3 regions of the Dietzia sp. Die43 genome follow, and region 2 is predicted to be linked to each of the others. Evidence: predicted binding sites of a transcription regulator. Region 2 holds the regulator's gene; each other region holds the start of a gene.
What was found. Region 2 encodes LexA, which represses DNA repair genes until DNA is damaged. Its sites were predicted from a motif close to CGAACANNTGTTCG; they were not measured.
Positions count from the first base shown of each region.

Region 1: a site for LexA is predicted at 2,904-2,917, ahead of NR111_RS06935 (HNH endonuclease signature motif containing protein). Genes of this name have one in related genera too.
Region 3: a site for LexA is predicted at 2,537-2,550, ahead of NR111_RS08550 (HNH endonuclease signature motif containing protein). Genes of this name have one in related genera too.

Region 1 is NZ_JALJRF010000006.1:136,544-140,693, forward strand. It holds gene NR111_RS06930 (PEP/pyruvate-binding domain-containing protein) at 1-918, shown strand, start outside; gene NR111_RS06935 (HNH endonuclease signature motif containing protein) at 962-2,650, opposite strand; gene NR111_RS06940 (hypothetical protein) at 3,179-3,382, shown strand; gene NR111_RS06945 (TerC family protein) at 3,614-4,150, shown strand, end outside.
Region 2 is NZ_JALJRF010000001.1:209,113-213,262, forward strand. It holds gene hrpA (ATP-dependent RNA helicase HrpA) at 1-824, shown strand, start outside; gene nrdR (transcriptional regulator NrdR) at 835-1,290, opposite strand; gene NR111_RS00990 (hypothetical protein) at 1,402-1,836, opposite strand; gene lexA (transcriptional repressor LexA) at 2,026-2,736, shown strand; gene hflX (GTPase HflX) at 2,776-4,150, opposite strand, start outside.
Region 3 is NZ_JALJRF010000008.1:91,380-95,529, reverse strand. It holds gene NR111_RS08555 (ABC-F family ATP-binding cassette domain-containing protein) at 1-990, shown strand, start outside; gene NR111_RS08550 (HNH endonuclease signature motif containing protein) at 1,009-2,532, opposite strand; gene NR111_RS08545 (HAD hydrolase-like protein) at 2,923-3,624, opposite strand; gene NR111_RS08540 (TetR/AcrR family transcriptional regulator) at 3,621-4,150, opposite strand, start outside.

The sequences.
Region 1 (4,150 bases), on a different contig from region 2:
GCTGACGGGTGGGGCGTCGCGCTGCGGCGGTTCCTGTCACGCCATGGCCATCGCGGGTATCGCGAGCTGTGTATGCGAGACGCGTCGTGGGCCGACGATCCCGAGGGGTTGGGCGCGATCATGCAGGTCATGGTGCGGTCCACGCTCGAGCGGGGTGGGCGGGCGTCCGAGACCGCGGCGGTCCCGGAGCCGGAGTCACCCGCGATCCGCCAGCTGGCGCGGTGGGCCCGGGCCGGGGCGCGGGGCCGCGAGGAGACCAAGTCCAGGATGGCGCTGATGGCGCACTCCTTGAAGCGCGGTTATCGACATCTGGGCGAGGTGCTCTCGGCGTCCGGGCGGCTGCCCGATGCGGATCTGGTGTTCTTCTTCGACCGGCCCGAGCTGGCGCGGATCGTCGGCGCGCCGGGCCCGGTGACCGGCGGACTCGGGAGCCACGGCCCGGACGGCAGCGTGTCGGCCTCCCCGGAGGAACTGGTCGCGCAGGCTGTCGAGCGTCGGAAGGCGCTGGCGTTCCAGGACGCGCTCGAGTTCCCGGACGTGTCGGTGGGCCGGCCGACTGCGTTGATCGCCCGGCCGCCCCGCGAGGCTGCGGGCGGCGAGATCGTGGGCCGTCCGGCGAGCCGCGGAACGGTGGAGGGCGTGGTGCGGGTGGCCCGCTCGATCGTCGACGCCCGCGAGGTGCAGCCCGGTGAGATCCTGGTCGCGCCCGTGACGGACGTGGGCTGGACTCCGTATTTCACGGTGATCGCGGCGCTGGTCACTGATATCGGCAGTTCTGTCTCTCACGGCGCGGTGGTCGCCCGCGAGTACGGCCTGCCATGCGTGGTCAACACCATCGATGCCACCCGAACGCTGCGCACCGGCGACCGCGTCCGAGTGGACGGCGACCGCGGCGTGGTGACTCGACTGGAGGGGTGAGGGCCCGGCACCCAGCTACTGCGCCGCAAACTGCGCGGTCAGGTCAGAACGGTGGTGGGTCGATGAGTTCGTCGAGGCGTTCGTGGAGTAGGGCGCGGATGCCTTTTTCGATGTCGCTGTGGTGGGGTTTGTTGCGGGCCCACCAGCGGCTGGCGCTCTCGGGGGTGGCGCTGGCGGGGGTGGCGGCGTCCGTGCCCGTGCCGGTCTCTGCGACCGTGCCGTTCCCGGAGGCGCCCGTCCCGGTGCCGGGGGCGGGTGGGGTGGGGTCAAAGGTGCGGGCGCGTTCGGCCTTGCGGCGTTCGGTGCGGTGGCGGGAGGCGCGGCGCGACCAGAAGGTCGGCTCGGCGTCGGCCTGCTCGTCACCGGTGGGCCTTGGGCTGCGGCGTTGTTGCCGGGTCCACGCCTCGGTTTCGGCGCGGGCATGTTCACGCCGGTACTCGGCCAGCGGGCCGGAGGGTCGGGTGAGCATGGTGGTGCCGTCCGGGGTGCGCACCAGCAGGGTGCCGTCGGGCTGCAGGTCGTAGATCCAGTCGGAGAAGGTCTTGAACCGGTGATGGCGCCGGCACATTGCGGCGAGGTTGGCCTCGATGGTGTGTCCGCCCCGTTGGGGGTCGGCGTGATCAAACGGCACCACATGGTCCAGATCACAGGCCTCGGCCGGGATCGCGCAGCCGGGGTGGCGGCAGGTGCCATCGCGCAGCCGGATCCGTCGCGCGAGTTCGGCGCTGGGCCGGTATTTCAGGGCGGCGCGGGCGTCGTCGGCGGCGCCGATGCGCGGGTCGATGGGCTCGAGGGTGGCGCCGTCGCTGGTGGCGAGCATGTCGAGCAGGGCCTGCAGGGCGGCCTGGCCGGTGCGGGTGAACTCCACTCGGGCGCCGCCAGCGTCGCGGGCGGTGTTGCCGGTGGCGATGACGGTGACCTTCGGCCGCAACGCCACCCCACCGGTCCCGCCGGGGCGGGCCGCGGTGCCGGCCGGGGCGGGATCGCCGCACACCAGAGACATCAGGGCGTCGGCGCGACGCTCGGCGATCGAGTAATCCTCGACCTCGCCAGAGCCGCCAGCGCCGCCAGCGCCGCCGGCGCCGGGGTTGGCGGTGTCGGCTTGGGTGTTGGCAGATGCTTGGGCGTCGGCGTACTTGTGGTCTTTCACGCGCTGGTCGAGGGCCTCGGCCAGGACGGCCGCTTCCTCGGTGGCCAGGATCGCCGAGACGCTGGACATGCCGTCGACGCCCTTGTGCAGTCGCACCCCGCGGGTGCGGGCCGCTTCCTGGCGGCGCAGGCGGATGCCGTTCGAGTCGTAGCGGGCGATGATGGCGTCGATGTTGCCGCGGATGGCTTTCTCGCCCAGGCGCACCCCGCCCTCGATCGCGGCGAGATACTCCTCGACGACCTGCCGCTGCACCGCCTCGAGCACATCGACGTGGACGGTGGCCATCTGCGAGGCGAGGATATTCGCGGCCTGCAGATCCAGCCGCCCCTGCGCCATCGCGGACAGGATCGCCGGATACCGCAGGTGCAGATCGAGGGCGAAGGTGATCATCCGTTCGGCCCGGCCCGTCGAGATCGCCATCGCCGACACCACGTACCCGGCCGCGACATCGATCGGATCGAGCACGGCATGACCGGGCCGACACTCACCGCCGCCCGCCCCGGACTCCTCCCGACGCTGGCATTCGACAAACAACTCGTAACAGGCCACGAACCGGCGCGCCACCGCACGATTCTCGCCCATCCACCCCTCACGCGCCGCCGCCCGCAACCCCGACAACGAAGAGGGCGCCGCGGAACCGGCGCCGCCATCAGACGGGGACGGACCACCGGACGAGGAGGGGCCACCGGACGGGGACGGGGACGGACCACCGGCCGAGGGCGAGCCACCGGACGGGGACGGGGACGGGCCACCGGCCGAGGCGTCTGCGTTTCCGCCCATGTGCTCCACCCCCTGACCGTCCGGCTACCTGATATCGAATCTTTGTTCTATGATACGCACACACATTCGAACAGGCAAGGGTTGAATCAGGATATTTCGCCACCCGAGGCCCAGCCCTCTTGACTGGCGCAGAAGCCCTCAACCAGCAAGGTGGACTCGTCGCAACAGGCCCCCTCCACGCCGCAAGATCCCCCGAAGCATCGACCACAACAGGCTCTCGACCCGGGACGATGCCAGCGAGACGATCATTCGTTGCCGCCGCCCCTGGCGCCGCTCGCGGGAGGCTGCTAGAGGTGGAGGTACACGCCCCTGCGCCAGGAGGAGGACGAGATGATCGCCGAGGACCGTATCGACCCGGACGAGTACACCCCGGGCCCGGATTCAGTCACCGCACCCGAGGAGTACGAGCCCGAGGTGACCGTCGAGGACCCCTTCCGCGAGGCAAATCCGGCCGACGTTGCCGAGCAGGCCATCGAGCTCCCCGCCGATGACGGCGACGGCGAAGCGGTGGGTGACGACGACGAGGTCGCCTGACCCTGCGCTCCGCGCCTGAGCCGGGCGCGGAGCGTGCCGAACCGGCAAGGGGTGTAGCCAAGGTGACGAATCCGCCGTTGCGCCGCCCTGCCGGTGCCGCTAACCTTGCAGCACCAGAAGGGGAGTATCCCTCACACGCGTCGTCGTCATTCCGGCCCTCGGGCCCGGCGGCGCGGGCCGACCAGGCCGGGAGAGACCTTCGATCACCCACTGATCGAAAGGTCCCAGATAATGCACACCCCTCTCTGGCTCTGGCTCGCGGTCATCGCCTTCATCGTCTTGATGCTGGCCATCGACCTCTTCGCCCACCGCAAAGCCCATGTCATTGGCGTCAGGGAAGCCGCGATGTGGTCTGCCATCTGGATCGCCCTCGGCGTCGGCTTCGGCGCGATCGTCTGGGCGGTCTGGGGCGCGGACTTCGGCCAGCAGTACTTCGCCGGATATCTCATCGAGAAGTCTCTGGCAGTGGACAACGTCTTCGTCTGGGCGATCATCTTCGCCCACTTCGCGGTGCCCGCCCAGTTCCAGCACCGGGTCCTGTTCCTCGGCGTCCTGGGCGCGCTGGTATTCCGCGGCATCTTCATCGCCGGCGGCGCGCTGCTCATCCAGAACTTCTCCTGGATCCTGTACATCTTCGCCGCATTCCTGCTGTACACGGGCTTTCGCATGATCCGCCAGCGCGACGAGCACCTCAACCCGGACCAGTCCCGCATTCTCGCGGTCTTCCGCCGGCTGGTGCCCATGACGGACACGTTCCACGGTCAGCGG
Region 2 (4,150 bases):
CGGTCACCGGCTCGGTGGACGGGGTCGAGGTGACCGTCTACCCCGCCCTGCGTGTCGGTGGGGACGGAATCCACCTCGTGGCGTGCGCCACGGAGGACGAGCGTCGATCCACTCAGGCGTCGGCGGTGCTCACGCTGGTCTCGGCAGGCCTGGTCTCCGCGGCGTCGATTCTGCGCGGCCGTCCGGTCCAGCAGCGACTCGCGCTCACCCAGTACCCGCACGGCGGGATGGAATCCCTGGTGTCGGATGCCTCGCTCGCCGCGAGTGGGCGGATCATCGCCCGGCGAAAGGGCGCACCGGTTCTCACGGTCGCGGAGTTCCACGAACTCCAGGTCACTGCGCGGGCGGAGGTCCCCGGTGCGGTGGCGTCCGCGATCTCGTCGGCGGTTCCCGCGCTGATGTCCGCCCAGTCCGTGTCGGGCCGTCTGGCGGAGGCGCCGGCAGACGTCGCCGACGAGGTCCGTCCTTCACTGGACTTCCTCGTCGGGCGCGGATTCCTCGCGCGCCATCCCTCGGATGTGCTTCCACATCTGGAGCGACATGTACGGGCAATCGGCCTCCGGTTGGACCTCGCCGAGAAGTCACCCGCCCGGCACGGCGAACTCACGGCGAAGCTGAACCGCTCCGAGTCGATCGTCGAGGAGGCGTGCGCCGCGCTGCGACAGCGGCCGGGTGGCGCACGGGCGTGCCGGGACCTGCGGTGGATGCTCGCCGAGTACCGGGTGGGACTGTTCGCGCAGTCGCTTGGTACCGCCCGGCCGGTATCGGCAGAGCGGATCGACAAGGCGGTGGCGGCTGCGCTCGCCCCGCGGTCGTCCCGATGATGCCGCGTGGTCAGCGGCTCGCGCGGCGCTCCCGGAGGGCGATGATCTCGCGTTCGAAGTCGTCGGCCGAGCTGAACTGCTTGTACACGGACGCGAACCGCAGGTAGGCGACTTCGTCCAGATCCTGCAGAGGGCCCAGGATGGCGAGCCCGATCTCGTGGGCGGGAACCTCGGACGCACCGCCGGATCTCACAGCGTCCTCGACCTGTTGGGCGAGGCGACGCAGAGCGTCCTCGTCAACCGATCGTCCCTGGCACGCGCGGCGGACACCGCGGACGACCTTGTCCCGACTGAACGCCTCGGTCACCCCGTTACGTTTGAGAACCGTCAGCAGAGGCGTCTCCAGCGTCGTGAACCGGTGTCCACACCGGGGGCACTCCCGGCGACGCCGGATCGCCTGACCCTCGTCGACGGATCGTGAGTCGATTACCCGGGAGTCCTCGTGGTGGCATGTCGGGCAGTACATTCCCGTGGGGCCCTTCGTCGACCGGAGTTCACGCGTCCCGGATCGTGCCTGACGAAACGCGGGGGCGGTAGACCACCGCCCACGGTCCATTCTAGGAGGCCCGCTGCCCGGTCACGCGTAGGCGGGTCCACCGAGGAAGGCCACTGCGAGAAGCATGATCACGCCGAATGCGATCCCGCACGCCAGTAGCGCCCAGGCCGGCACGTCGTCGACGACCCCGGTGGACACCGGTGCCTCGACGTGGCACGCCCGCACGCGGTCCGTGGAGACCGGGCGCACGAGCACACGGCGACCCGGGGCGACCGACGTGACGGCGGCCGGACGGGCGGCTATCCGCGGCCGATCGAGATACTCCGCGCGCGAGGACGTGACGGCGGGCCGACTGCCCTCCGGTCGGGCCAGGGTGCGTCGCGGCGCACGGGTGGACCGCACCGACACGTCACCGGGCCGGTCGAGGTGCGCGACCCGTCCACGATGGTCGTCGGGGCAGACCTCGGTCCACCGCGCGGCCGGACGTGTGTGGGACTGAAGCTCGACAACGGTCATGGTGGCTCCCTACTCGATACGGTGTGCGATGGTGCTTCGCACACCTGTATGTGTTCCTCAGTACATCTGTTCGAATCCGAACTCCCCTAGAGTTGTATCACGCGACTCCGACATGGTCACGATTCACAGAGGAATTTCTTCGAACACCTGTGTGGCGCGCCGCAGTCCTTGGCACTAGGGTGTAGACAGATCACAACGTCGAACATCCATTCGCCGAAGGGACCACACGAGATGCCGAAGCCCGATTTCGAGTCACTGACGGACCGACAGAAGAGCGTTCTGCTCCACATCCACGACACCGTCAAGGAGCGTGGTTATCCGCCGAGCATCCGGGAGATCGGGGACGCGGTCGGCTTGCAGTCCACGTCGTCGGTGGCGCATCAACTCCGCACGCTGGAGAAGAAGGGCTTCCTGACGCGGGATCCGCACAAGCCGCGGGCGGTCGACGTCCACGGTGTCCCGGGGCAGAAGTCACGGGGCCGTCGCTCACCTGCTCCGGAGCCCCAGCGTCCGGGCGGAGCGGTCGAGCCCGTTTACGTCCCCGTGCTCGGCCGGATCGCGGCGGGCGGGCCCATCCTCGCGGAGCAAGCCGTCGAGGAGATCTTCCCCCTGCCGTCGGACCTCGTCGGCTCAGGTGATCTGTTCATGCTCAAGGTCGTGGGCGAGTCGATGATCGACGCCGCCATCTGCGATGGCGACTACGTGGTGGTCAGGCGGCAGAACGTCGCGGACAACGGGGAGATCGTCGCCGCCATGATCGACGGGGAGGCGACGGTCAAGACTTTCCGGAACGACTCGAGCGGAGTCTGGTTGCTGCCCCACAATCCGTCGTTCAGCCCGATTCCGGGCGAGCACGCGACGATCCTGGGCAAGGTCGTGACAGTGTTCCGGAAACTCTGAGTCCCGGTTCGAACGACGCGCCGCCCGTCCCCGCAGGGGTCAGGCGGCGCCGTCATGTGGACCGCGGGCGGCGAACTCGTCCAGTTCGCCGGCCACGGACGCGGGCAGTCGGACCACCAGCCGGGTTCCGTCCTGGGTGTGTTCCTCCTCGACCACCGCGCCCTCGGCGTGGACCCGCGACACCACGTCCCCGCGGGAGTACGGGACGGACAGGGTCACCTCGGTGTCCCCGGAGGCGACGATCTGCGTGATTCGCTCGAGGAGTTCGTCGACACCCTGCCCGGTGACCGCCGAGACGAACACGGCGTCGGGCAGCGCGTGGTGCAACTCGGTGAGGACCACGGGATCCGCGGCGTCGATCTTGTTGATCACCAGGAGTTCCCGAGGCCGCTCCGCGTTCTGCTCCTCGACCACCTCGTTGATCACCTTGCGCACCGCCTCGATCTGGCGGAGCGGGAAGGCATCCGAACCATCCACGACGTGGAGGAGCAACTCGGAGTCGACGACCTCTTCCAGTGTGGACCTGAACGCCTCGACCAACTGGGTCGGCAGGTGTCGGACGAATCCCACGGTGTCCGTGAAGACGACTGCTCTGCCGTCAGGCAACTCGGCCTTGCGCGTGGTCGGGTCGAGTGTGGCGAACAGGGCGTTCTGAACCAGGACGCCGGCTCCGGTGATCCTGTTGAGCAGGCTCGACTTCCCGGCGTTCGTGTATCCGGCGATGGCGATGGATGGCACCGGAGTGGAACGCCGTCGGTGCCGTTTGGTGTCCCGGGCCTGCTTCATACCCTTGATGTCCCGGCGCAGACGGGCCATCCGCTCGCGGATCCGACGCCGATCGGTCTCGATCTTGGTCTCACCCGGGCCACGGAGGCCGACGCCGCCGTTGCTCCCGGCACGACCGCCCGCCTGGCGGGACAGCGACTCGCCCCACCCACGCAGACGGGGGAGCATGTACTCCATCTGGGCGAGGGTCACCTGGGCCTTGCCCTCACGGCTGGTGGCGTGCTGCGCGAAGATGTCGAGGATCAGCGCGGTACGGTCGATGACCTTCACGTTGACCGCCTTCTCCAGCGCGAGCAACTGTCCAGGGGTGAGTTCGCCGTCGCAGATGACGGTGTCCGCGCCGGTCGCGGCGATCACGTCCTTGAGGACGCTGACCTTGCCCGACCCGATGTATGTGGCGGCATCGGGCTTGTCGCGGCGCTGGATGAGCGCATCGCAGACCTCCGATCCCGCGGTCTCGGCGAGCTGGGCGAGCTCGTCCATCGCGGCGTCCGCCTGCGCGGCGGACCCTTCGGTCCAGACACCGACGAGCACGACCCGTTCGAGTCGGAGCTGGCGGTACTCGGCGTCGTTGACGTCCTGGAGTTCGGTGGAGAGCCCCGCCACCCGGCGCATCGAGGATCTCTCC
Region 3 (4,150 bases), on a different contig from region 2:
GTGCGCCTCGACGCCCCCGACGGCCGCACCCTCGTCGACGACCTCACCTGGCGACTCGCCCCCGGCGAGCGCGTGGGCCTGGTCGGTGTCAACGGTTCCGGCAAGACCACGCTCCTGCGCGCGCTCGCCGGTGAGGCCCCCCTCGCCGCGGGCAGCCGCAAGGAGGGCAAGACCATCCGGATCGGGTGGCTGCGTCAGGAACTCGACGACCTGCCGCTGGATCAGCGGGTGCTCGAGGCGATCGAGGACGTCGCCGCCCGGGTGGCGTTCGGCAAGGACGAGCTCACCGCCTCCCAGCTGGCCGAGCGGCTCGGCTTCTCCCCGGCCCGTCAGCGCACGCCCGTCGGCGACCTGTCCGGTGGCGAGCGACGACGCCTGCAGCTCACGCGCGTGCTCATGGCCGAGCCCAACGTCCTGCTGCTCGACGAGCCCACCAACGACCTCGACATCGACACGCTGCGCCAACTCGAGGACCTGCTCGACGGCTGGCCCGGCACGATGGTCGTCATCTCACACGACCGCTATCTCGTCGAGCGCATCTGTGACTCGGTGTGGGCGCTGCTCGGCGACGGCCAGCTCACCAACCTGCCGCGCGGCATCGACGAATACCTGGAGCGCCGTCGTGTCGCCGGGGCGGCGGGCGACTCGGGCAAGGTGTCGCGCTCCACGCCGGGCGCCGGGTCTGCTTCGGCTGGCGGTTCTGTGGCTGGCGGTTCTGAGGCTGGCGGCGCGGACGGGTCTGCCACGGCTCCCGCCCTCTCCGCAGCCGAGGAGCGGGCGCTCACCAAGGAGATGTCGAAGATCGAGCGGCAGATGGGCAAGCTCGACAAGCGCGAGGCCGAACTCCACAAGGCCATGGCCGATGTCTCGGCAGGGGCGATGGACACCGAGAAGCTGGCCGCCCTGGACCGCGAGCTCAAGGACGTCTCCGCGGAGAAGGACACGCTCGAGGAGCGCTGGATGGAACTGGGCGAGCAAATCGAGGGTTGAGTCGCCCGGCCGGCCGACCTAGGCAGCCGACTGCGACCCCGGTTCGCGCTCTGCAGCGTGGAGTCGCTGTTCCGCCTGAGCGCGCAGGTACCTCCGTTCGGAGGCGCGACGGTGCCGGGTGTGCGGTTGGCGCTGCGATCCGGGTATGCCGTCTCCGGTTCTGCCGGCTTCGGCGGCCTCCTTCTGTAGCCGGGAGCGTTCGGGGTGTCGCGGTGCGCCGAACTCCGCCAATGGGCCGGTGGGGGTGGTGATGACGCGTGTCCCGGGGTCCTTGTCGGGATGGTTCGGACCATGTATCCACACGTAGTCCCCGTCAGTACTCCGGTAGTAGGCCCAGATGCCATCGGTCTTGAGGCGATGGTGGGTGCGGCAGATGCTGCCGAGGTCGTCGCTGGTGGTGTATCCGCCGCGTTGGGGATCGTCGTGGTCGAAGGGGATGATGTGGTCGAGGTCCGTCTTGTCCGCCGGGGTCTGGCAGCCGGGGAAAACGCAGGTGCCGTCGCGACCCCGACAGAAGCGGACCAGTGCCTCCGAGGGGCTGTACCGGCGGGAGGCCTCACTGTCCGGGTCCGCGAGCGTGTCGATCGCGTCGAGTCTGCGCCTGGCGAATCGCTGCAGTTCATCGGACGTGAAGCGACTGACGGGGCCGTAACCTGCCACGAACAGGCCCCGGAAGTCCGCGTCCCCGTCGTCGTAGGCGTGGATCACGACCCGGCGGGCCGCGGCCATCGCGTCCGGGTCCGTGAGGTGGTCTCCGTCGGGTGCGGGCAGACAGGTCCAGCCGCGGCTCAGGGCGAGGAGGCCGGCGGCCCTGAGTTGCCCGATCGACCGGGGGTCGTCTGTTGCGGCGGTGCGGACCAGGGCTTCGATCCGCTCGGTGATCTCCAGGCCGTCGACGGCTGAGAGGGTCGCGGTGAGCAGCGCGAGATCGCCGGTGACCGGCGTCATCTTCACGTTCTGCTCTCGCCGAGCCTGTTGTGCGCGGGCGTCCGCTCCCACGGGGTCGCAGCTCGCGACGTGCTTGCTGAGCATCTTGCGCAGTGGCCCGATCCTGGGAGGGTGGGTTCGGCGCCTCGCCGGTGCGAGTCCCTCGCTGATGCGGCGGTCGAGTTCCGGCATGAGACGGTCCTCCACCAGGGCGGTCTCCTCGGCGATGGCGTGGGCCGCGTCGACTCCGATCCACCCAGTCGTCAGCAGTGTCGCGGTGAGAGGCAGCCGCTCGGTCAGTTCTATGGCGGTGGCCACCAGCCGAAATGCCCCGCGGCGGGACAAAGCCATCGAGGCGCTCACCATGGTCGCCGCCGTGTCCAGGGGATCGCGTCGCTGGTCGTTCTGGGTTGACCTGGATACGCAGTCGTACGCATAGGCCACAGTGCGGCCTTCGGCAGCGTTGATCGCCCGCTGCGCGAGATAGCCGCGTCGCTGTCCGGGGTCCCATCGGCTGAAGGCCTCAGGGACGACGACGTCGGTGGCGGGGGTCGGGACCGTCGTGAATCCCGGCGGGGTCACGAACGGCGAGTGGGCGGTGTCTGTTGGGCTCATGGTTCGACTGTATGTTCGAGGTACGACATGGTCGGAAGAAGTGGCTGTCACGGCCGTGACCTGCGGTGCCCTGGATGCCCCGTTCAGGGCGGCGCAGGTCAGACGGCACCGCAGCTCAGACGGCACTGCGGTTCAGACGGCACTGCGGTTCAGACGGCACTGCGGTTCAGACGGAGGCGTGGACGGCAGCCAGTAGTGCGTCGGCGTAGGTGAGGCATGGCGGTACGGCGTGCCACCGCGCCCGGGCGCTCGATGGATACCGCCAGGCCGTGGGCCCGGGCGGCGTCTGCAGCCTCGTGACCTGCGGTGCCCTGGATGCCCCGTTCAGGGCGCCGCAGGTCAGACGGCACTGCGGTTCAGATGGCACTGCGGTTCAGGCGACGCCTCAGGTCAGACGGAGGCGTGGACTGCAGCCAGTAGCGCGTCAGGGTCCGTGAGGTCCGGCAGGACGGTGTGGGCGCCGGCGGCGCGGAGGTCGTCGGCGGAAACCCTGCCGGTGGCGACAGCCACGCAGACGGCACCCGCGTCGCGCGCCCCGCGGACATCGTGCACGTGATCGCCCACGACCACCGACCGCCCGGGGGTCACGTCCACACCGCGGGCCCGGGCGGCGGCGAGGGCGTCGCGGACGAGGTGGGCGCGGTCCGCGTGGTGATCACCGAACGCGCCGAGTCCGGGATCGGGCAGCCCGTCGAAGCCACAGAGCCGCAGCTTGAGCAGCGCCGTCCGCCGCATGTTGCCGGTGACGATCCCCTGGTGCAGTCGCGGGTCCGCGGCCAGGGCGGCGACAGCCTCGTGGGCGCCGGGCAGGGGACCGCCACCACCGGCCAGGAGATCCTCCCCGAACGTTTCGCAGCGCCGGGCCACGGCGTCCATGAGGGAAAGGACCACCTCGTCGTCGTCGACACCTATCCCGTTGATCTCGAGCAGATCGGTGAGGATCGCGCGGTCGGTCCGTCCGGCGAAGGACGCGCCCATGACGGGGTCGCGGCCGAGGAGGTCGGCGAGCGCCGGGGTGATCATGCGGGTCCCGAAGCCGGCGGGGTCGAGGAGGGTGAGGTCGAGGTCCCACAGGACGAGTACGTCGCTCACGTCCCGAACGTCTCCAGCAGCGGCGCCAGCCAGGTGGTGAGGAAGGTGCGGAGGTCGTCGTCGGAGCGGGCCTCGGGCGAGTCCAGGCACAGCACCGACCAGCCCACGTGCACGCCCACCTCCGCGACCAGGTCCAGGCGGCCGGCCAGTTGCGGGAACCGCTCGGCGGCGGGGACGAGGAGCGCGACCGCGTACTGGCGGGCCCGTTCGGCGGAGCCGGGGTCGAAGATGGGGTTCGAGCCGCCGCCGAGCGTGAGCACGCGCAGCAGGGGATCGTCGAGGATGCAGTGGCGGCCCACCACCACGATCTCCACGACCAGCTCGAGGGGCGTCGTCGCGGCGTCGAGCACATCGGTGAACGCGCCGGTGAGCATGGTGAGTCGCTCGGAGACGGCCTGCGAGACCAGGTCCTCGCGGCTGCCGAAGATGGAGTAGACGGTCTGGCGGCTGACCTCGGCCCGCTTGGCGACCGCGGCGATCGTGACGCCCCCGAAACCGGCGCGCCCGATGACGGCTAGGGTGGCGT